DNA from 2 places in the Enterococcus sp. AMC1157 genome. Region 2 is predicted to be linked to the other one. Evidence: a T-box and tRNA genes for the amino acid it is inferred to sense, from the RefSeq annotation. Region 2 holds a T-box; the other holds one or more tRNA genes.
The links. A T-box is a leader RNA that pairs with one kind of tRNA and senses whether it is charged. The one in region 2 lies ahead of serS (serine--tRNA ligase), so its partner is inferred to be a tRNA-Ser.

Region 1: it has a tRNA-Ser gene. The T-box ahead of serS (serine--tRNA ligase) is inferred to sense a tRNA for this amino acid. The anticodon was not compared.

The regions. Positions count from the first base shown of each region.
Region 1 covers NZ_CM177099.1:963,499-967,934, reverse strand. Annotated here, with positions in the region: gene AC4BBX_RS04700 (threonine/serine exporter family protein) at 1-34, opposite strand, end outside; gene AC4BBX_RS04695 (threonine/serine exporter family protein) at 31-792, opposite strand; gene AC4BBX_RS04690 (TetR/AcrR family transcriptional regulator) at 1,114-1,680, shown strand; gene AC4BBX_RS04685 (AAA family ATPase) at 1,737-2,543, shown strand; tRNA gene AC4BBX_RS04680 (tRNA-Ser) at 2,578-2,664, shown strand; gene AC4BBX_RS04675 (Cof-type HAD-IIB family hydrolase) at 2,739-3,542, opposite strand; gene AC4BBX_RS04670 (NCS2 family permease) at 3,906-4,436, shown strand, end outside.
Region 2 covers NZ_CM177099.1:1,786,633-1,791,068, forward strand. Annotated here, with positions in the region: gene croR (response regulator transcription factor CroR) at 739-1,428, shown strand; gene AC4BBX_RS08545 (sensor histidine kinase) at 1,418-2,587, shown strand; T-box leader at 2,623-2,824, shown strand; gene serS (serine--tRNA ligase) at 2,886-4,160, shown strand; gene AC4BBX_RS08555 (polysaccharide deacetylase family protein) at 4,274-4,436, shown strand, end outside.

The DNA.
Region 1 (4,436 bases), 820 kb from region 2:
AAAAACTAAAAGAAAAATGGACGATGAAATTCATAAGAGACTTCCTCCAAAAAAGCTTAATGCAGAAGCGATACCCACACCGATAGCTGCAGCGACAATCAAGGCTTCTGTTCCTCTAGCGATGCCGCTAATTAAATGCCCCGCCAGAATATCCCGAAAAGAAGTGGTAATCGCCACCCCAGGAACCAAAGCCATCACCGCACCGATAATAATATTATCGACGTTGCCAGCTAAGTGAAAGTGAACCGCAAACAAAGCAGCCGAGCCAATAAAAAATGATGCTAAAAAATTATCAAAATAACGAAGGTCAATCATTTTTCCTAAATAAAATTTAATTGTATAACCAAGGCTACCTATCACAAAGGTCGCTAGAAAATCAGCCCATGCCCCGCCCAAGATATACATCAATAAACAACTGAGGACCCCAGCACAGAAAATTTGTAATCCAGTTGGAAAAGTTGGAACTTCTCGATCAATTTGTTTCAGAGACTGATAAAGAGTCTCAAGATCAATTCTTTTTTCTGCAAAGTGGCGAGAAAGTTGATTGACTGCGACCACCTTTTCTAAATTAATCGAACGTTCGCTGACATTTTCCAACTGTGCAGAATGACTACTGCGTAAGCCCATAAAAATTCCAGTGGCAGTCACATAGCTAATACTATTGGGTTCATTGGCATTAAACGCAATCCGATTCATCGTATCTTCCACGCGGTAAACCTCAGAACCACTTTCCATCATAATTTTGCCTGCCAGTAAGCAAGTTTCTAAAACTAGCTCTCTTGATGCATTCATGCTAACGCTCCTTTTAGTTATGAATTTTCATTGTTTTTCTGTAAAGATGATTTTATTTTATCTGTTTGCAGTGAAAGCTACAAGTAGAGTATTCTTAAAATCGATAAGATAACGAAATGTTTTATGAATTTCATTTGGGTATTTTCGTAAAAAAATTGAAAATAAAGCGTGAATTTTTATTTTTTGAGAAAATAGGGTTGATAAATACTCTTTTTTTTGAAAAATAAACATTATTAGATTTTTCAAAGAAAACCCTTTTAAAATTGACGAAACTCAGTTAAAATAACATTAGGAGTTAAAAAAATATTAAGGGGGTAAATTATGAGACATAAAGTGTATACTAGAGAACATATCTTGAAAGCAGCTTATGAAGTCATTAGTAAAGATGGCTTTAGTAATTTTACCGCTAGAAATGTTGCCAAAAAGATGGGCGTATCAACCCAGCCAATTTATCTTGAATTTGAAAATATGCAAGATTTAAAAAATACTTTGGTTGAAACTGTCTACAAAGACTTAGAGAAACGTGTGTTTTCAATTGAACATACGGGAAATAAACTAGTTGATCTATGTATTAACTACATTGATTTCTCTCAAAAAAATCCAAAGCTTTTTATGGCTTTATATGTTGATGAGTATGGTGGTGGGAAGTTGATGTATCAATTCTCCTTTACACATTTTTCAGAAACGATTAAAGAACTCCCTGAATACAGTGATTTGACGGAAGAATACTTGAAAGCGTTACACAAAGGAATTTGGATCTCAATTACTGGTGTGGCCGTATTAATGTCATCGAAAATTATTGAACCAAGTCGCCAACAAATTGTGGGTATTATTAATCAAACGATTGAATTTATTCTCTCGGTTGAAAGTGTTGAAAAAATGATGTAGACAATAGTCTAGAAAGCTGTGGTGGCTTTCTGGATTATTTTTGAAAGGTGAGAAAAATGCGCTACATTCGAGGATTCAAATTTTCAGATCAATTAATCAAAGGACCTAATATCTATCCTTACAATACGATGAAGACTTTTGCTTCAGAAATCATAGTTTTTGATCAAATTACTTTTTTGTATGGAGAAAATGGTTCCGGTAAATCAACTCTTTTAAACTTACTAGCCAATCATTTAAATTTACCTGGAGCAGAAATCGTGAAACCTTATAGCTCGGTCGCCAACGACTATTTCCAACAGTATATAAATGAAAGCTCCGTTTTAATGGCAGAAGATGATAACGGCCGATTACGCACTTTACCGGATAATAGCCGCTACATTAAAAGTGAAGACATTCTTTATGAAGTTAAGAAAATCCAACAAGAAGCTATTCAAAAGGAAGGTTATCTCTACGAACGTAGACAATTAGGGATGACAAAAGAACAAATTGAAGAACATAAGAAATCCTACCAAATGAAAAAGCAAATCGATAATCGTCAGTTTTCTCAAGAAAAATATTCGAATGGAGAGACTGCCTTGCAAGTGTTTGAAGACTATCTGCAACCCCAAGGTGTTTATCTATTGGACGAACCGGAAGCTTCTTTATCTTCTGAAAAGCAGCTAGAATTAATTGATATGATTATTCATGCATCACGTTTTTTAGAAGCCCAGTTTATTATTGCCAGTCATTCACCCTTACTACTAGGTGGTTTAGAAGGAACAATTTATAACTTGAGTAAAGATTCCTTAGTCATGGATCAATGGAAAAATTTACCAATTGTTCAATTGTACTGGAATTTTTTCCAAAAACGAATGACTCCTTGATTTTTTAGATAAAAAGGAAGAGAATAGCAAGTGCGGAGAGTTGGCAGAGTGGTAATGCACCAGACTCGAAATCTGGCGAGCCGCCTCAAGCGGTGCACGGGTTCAAGTCCCGTAGTCTCCTTAGATAACTAGATTTTTAGACATTCAAAAAGCCGTACACCCCAATATTATGGGAGTGCGCGGCTTTTTTGACTCTTACAAAGCCAAATATTGCTCTAAATAATCAGCTAAACCATCTTCATCGTTGGTTTTATTGGTTACATCGTTGGCAATGCTTTTGACTTGGTCTGCGCCATTTGACATGGCAACTCCCCAGCCTGCGTAATCAAGCATTTCTAGGTCGTTGTGTTCATCACCAAATGCTAGGATATCCTTTTGTTTGATGTTTAATGAATCAGCAACAACGGATAATGACATTGCTTTTTGTACGCCTTTAGGTACGATTTCCAAAATGGCATTTGGTCCGCCCCAAGTTCTTACATCAATTTGATCTGCGAATTGACTGCTTAGTGCTTCTGAAACATTTGCAGAAAATTCGTGTTGAGTTTTGATTAATAGGGAAGTTGGATTTGTTTTCAGATTAGAAAACAGGTTCGCTTCTGTCGCAACATCAGTCGCAAAGAAGTTGCCTTCAAAGTCTTTTAAATCATTGATATAAAATGTTTCTCTGTTTTCTGCTGCAACAAAATCTAAATTCAAGCGTTCTTTTTGAGCCAAAATTTCAAATGCAATGTCTCTTGAGATAGACAGTTCACGTTCAAATGCCCATTGGTGATAAGGTTTATGAACAAGGGCACCGTTAAAATTAACCATGGGTGTATCTAATTTTAACTGATCGTAAAATTGTTTACTCATTCGATAAGGGCGACCGGTTGCGATGCTGACGTAGTGTCCTGCCTGTCTGGCTTTTTCCAATACTTCTGCAGTTTTCAAACTAATTAATGACTGATTGTTTAAGGTCGTACCATCTAAGTCGATAGCAATTAATTTTTGTGTCATATTCAAACTCCTTGTTTTTTGTATAATTGATGATTGTTCTTTTTACGAAAATCTTCAATTTTTCTGTAAATCCGAATGAAAAAAAGTTGATGGTTTTCGTAAATTCACGTTAAGTGTAACATATTTCTGGTAGTTGACCAAATTCTCCGAACATTCAGTTTCCTTATTTGACGGGTTTTTACAGTGGAGAAAAGGTTAAACACGAACATTAAAAAGAAATAATTATTTTTTCGTTAATATTATGTTGTAAAAACGATAGTGGAAATCTATAATTTGTAATTGTTCAAGTGAAAGACAAAGATTGCATTTATTTTAAATTTTCCTTTCGATTGAACCAATCAAATCTAGGAGTGAATAATAATCATGGAAAAGTTTTTCAAATTAAAGGAAAACAAAACAAACGTTTCAACTGAAATTGTCGCTGGTGTGACTACTTTTTTTGCAATGAGTTATATTTTATTCGTTAACCCAGCTATTCTTTCAGAATCAGGAATGCCGTTTCAAGCAGTATTCTTAGCAACAATCATTGCATCAGTTATTGGAACATTAATTATGGGGTTATTCGCCAATGTACCTTACGCACAAGCACCGGGGATGGGACTAAATGCTTTCTTCACCTTTACGGTCGTTTTTGGCTTAGGTTATTCTTGGCAACAAGCGTTAGCAATGGTTTTTATCTGTGGATTGATTAACATTTTTATTACAATTACTAAAATTCGTAAATTGATTATCCGTGCAATTCCAGAAAGTATGCAACATGCAATTGGTGGCGGGATTGGGATTTTCGTTGCCTACGTTGGTTTAAAAAATGCGAACCTACTAAGCTTTATGGCTGATTCAGGTACTATCACTGATTCAATCGTAGTAGACGGTGCGGCTGTTAATGTAAACATG
Region 2 (4,436 bases):
ATTAACGTTGCTAGCATTACTGCTTGCTTGTTGTTGTTTGCTTCTATAAAAGAAGCATCCTACACATTTGGTTCGTTTGCTTGCTTTGTTCAGTTTTCAAAGGTCTACGTTGTGCTGTGTTAGCAACTTTTATATCATATCAGCCGACCAAGTAAATGTCAACCGTTTTATAAAAGTTTTTTCAGAAGTTTTTCAACTAACTGAGCTACTGTTTTCAGCGACTTGATTATCTTAACAAATGAATTGTTATTCGTCAAGGACTTTTTTAAGAAATTTTCTTGTATTATCAAGGTTATTACTCGATTCGTTTTTGACGACTTTGTTATAATATCATCTGTTTTACTAAGCGTCAATCTTTTTTTCATAAAAAAGAAAAACTTCTCTTAGTCAATTAAGACAAGTAATAATATACCAAGTTTTCAGCCTTTCGTCAACAGAAAAAACCTTGATACATCAACGTTTCTACTTACATCCCTTTCATTAAAATTATACTGAATTTTAGCTATTTTTTTCTGTGAAACAAGAAGATTTATTCTGTTTTCATGAAAATCGTTCGTTTTTCCTTCTTGATGCTTTTCTATTTCCTTATATTCTCTAAAGATTGGGTAGAAATTTATCTATTTTGATGGATTTTTGATAAAATACAGCTAGAGAATGCTGTCTATATAGTAGATAGTTTTAACTAAATAGAATAAATACTACAAAAAAGCTATTTAAATAGAAACTAGGAGGATTTTTATGAAGATATTAGTTGCAGATGATGATAAAGAAATTGTAGAGCTGATCAGTATTTACTTACACAATGAGGGCTATGAACCAGTTAAAGCTTATGATGGTAAAGAAGCTTTGTCTAAAGTGCGGACAACTTCTGATATTGAATTACTTATCTTAGATATCATGATGCCTGAATTAGATGGGATGCAAGTAGTTAAGACGTTAAGAAAAGAATCGCAAATCCCTATCATTATGTTAACAGCCAAAACAACAGATATGGATAAAATTAAAGGTCTTGTCGCTGGTGCAGATGACTATGTAACGAAACCTTTTAACCCTTTGGAAGTGATGGCTCGTGTGAAGTCACTGTTACGTCGGACAAAAATGCAAGTGGCTTCTAGTCAACCAGATGTCTTAGAAGTTAGTTCCTTAGTCATTAATCGTGACTCTCATGAAGTGAAGACGATTGATGATAAAGAAATTCAATTAACCGCCTTAGAATTTGGGATTTTATACTTGTTAGCTTCCCATCCTAATCGAGTGTTTAGTGCGGATGAAATTTTTGAACGTGTCTGGAAACAAGAAAGTGTCGTTTCAGCTAAAACCGTGATGGTTCATGTTAGTCACTTACGAGATAAAATTGAAGAAGCAACTGGTGGAGAAAAAATTATTCAAACCGTATGGGGAGTTGGATACAAAATAGATGCAAAATAACCATAATAATATAGAAAGAAAAAAACGAATTACACTGACATCGAAAGAAATTAGTGAACTTTTTGCTGAAGCGATTATTACAATTATTCTATTAATTATAGTAAATATTGCTATGCTAGTAGCTATTTCTGCCATTGTTCACAGCACTCCTGCTTTAAATGAAGCGATATTTGTTTCAAGACAAAGCTTTGTTGAAAACTTAAATTCCGATATCTTTTGGAGTGGGAGAAATATCTTGGTGCCAATTATGCTGATATTGGATGTGGCATTTCTATACTGGCGTTTGATTCGTCGGTATCGTCAAATGCAATTGCGCCACATTATTAGTGAATTGCATTACATCGCAGAAGGAAACTACGATCATCGCATTCCTTTTGAACTAAGAGGCGATTTGAATCGAGTTGTCAGTAGCATTAATGGCTTAGTCGATAGTACAGTAGCGGCGATTGAGGAAGAACGACGTATCGAAAAATCTAAAGATGAGTTAATTACCAATGTCAGTCATGATATTCGCACTCCTTTAACATCAATTATTGGCTATTTAGGCTTAATAGAAGATCGGCAATATCATTCAGAAGAGGATTTACTAAAGTATACACATACCGCTTATGTCAAAGCCAAACAAATGAAGTCTTTAGTCGATGATTTATTTGAGTATACAAAAGTGAGACAACCTAGTGTACCAGTCAATTTGATGACTTTCGACATGATGCAATTAATCGAACAATTAGCTGCTGATTTTGAATTGGAAGCTTCTAAGAAAAATATCGAAGTATTCACGTTATCTAGACCTGCTCAAATTATGATGGATGGTGATACGGAAAAATTAGTCCGTGTCTTTAATAATCTATTAACAAATGCTTTGAAGTACGGCAAAGGTGCAACAAAGATTGTCATTGAAGCGGAAAAAGTCGGAACAGAAGTCGTTGTTATCGTCAAAAATAATGGGAAAATGATTCCCAAAAAAGCCCTTGACTCTTTATTTGACCGCTTTTACCGTGTGGAAGAATCTCGTTCACAAGAAACAGGTGGAACAGGACTAGGCTTAGCGATTGCTCAAAGCATTGTCGCTCTACATGGTGGGTATATTTATGCTAAGTCTACTCAGGAATGGACCTCTTTTATTATTCATTTGCCGTTAAACCGCAACAGAGGTTGACGAATGGCAAAAATTCGGCTATGCTAATACCAATTAAATGATCTATGAGCAAAGAACCTAGTACAAAGTAAGTCATTTTTAGAGAGCTGATGGTAGGTGAAAATCAGCAATGACTCATTTGGAATCCAGTTCTTATGATGCGTCTTTTGAAAGAAAGAACCTTCCCTCAGGTTACGAGGTCAAGTGCGACATTAGTCGAACTTGGGTGGCACCGCGAACAACTATTTCGTCCCAAGCTTTTTAGCTAGGGATGGAATAGTTTTTTTTATTATTCAACTATTATTTAGGAGGAAAAAGTATGTTAGACATTAAAATGATTCGTCAAAATGCAAAAGTCGTTCAAGAAAAATTGAAAACCCGTGGCGTTTCTGAAGTAGTAATTACTGAATTTGTACAATTAGATGAAAATCGTCGTCAATTATTAGTTCAAGTGGAGGATTTGAAAAAATATCGAAATGATGTTTCTGCAGAAATCGCACAATTAAAACGAAACAAAGAAGATGCAGCTGATAAAATTGCTGAAATGAAAGAAGTGGGCGGAAAAATCAAGGCTTTAGATACAGAAGTCGCTGAAATTGATGAACAATTACAAGTCATCGCCACTACTTTTCCAAATATTCCTCACGATAGTGTTCCAGTTGGCGGGGATGAAGAAGAAAATGTGGAAGTTCGTCGTTGGAGTGAACCGAAAACCTTTGATTTTGAACCAAAACCTCATTGGGAAGTTGCTGAAGACTTAGGAATTCTAGATTTTGAACGTGGTGCCAAAGTTTCAGGTAGTCGTTTTGTTTACTATACAGGATTGGGTGCTCGTTTAGAACGTGCCTTGTATAACTTTATGTTGGATCAACATATCTATGAACATGGATATACTGAAATGATTACTCCTTATGCTGTTAACAGTCAAGCGATGTTTGGTACTGGTCAATTTCCAAAATTCAAAGAAGATGTTTTCCAATTAGCGGATACAGATTTAACTTTAATCCCGACTGCTGAGGTTCCTTTAACAAATTACTACAGCCAAGAAATTTTAAATCAAGAAGACTTGCCGGTATACTTCACTGCCCTAAGCCCTGCCTTCCGTTCTGAAGCAGGTAGTGCCGGTCGTGACACTCGTGGATTGATTCGTTTGCACCAATTTAACAAAGTTGAGATGGTAAAATTCAGTGATGCAGATCATTCTTATGAAGAATTAGAAAAAATGACAAACGATGCAGAAGCGATTTTACAAAAATTAGATTTACCTTATCGTGTATTAGCATTATGTACTGGCGATATGGGCTTCTCAGCTGCCAAAACTTATGATTTAGAAGTCTGGATTCCAGCCCAAGATACTTACCGCGAAATCAGCTCATGTTCAAACTGTGAAGATTTCCAAGCCCGTCGCGCGATGATTCGTTACCGTGATGAAAACAATAAAATACAATACGCTCATACCTTAAATGGTTCAGGTTTAGCAGTAGGACGCACAGTTGCTGCCGTTTTAGAAAACTACCAAAATGCGGATGGTAGCGTAACAATCCCAGAAGTATTAGTACCTTACATGGGTGGCTTAACCAAAATTGAAAAATAATCAATGAACAGAGGCTCAAGTAGTCTCTGTTTTTTTAAATGGTTTTCCATTGCAAGAATATTACAGTCATGTTACAGTGTTAGTAATTATTGCATAAAAGAAGGGTTTTACTTATGACTGTTTATACATCACGCAGTGAGCTACATCGCAAGAAAAAATCAAGTAAAAAATGGATTTGGCCACTCGTAATACTACTAATAATGCTATTACTTGCCGGCGGTTTCTTTATTTACCAACGAATCCAAGATTATCAACTTCAACAAAAAATTAATGCAC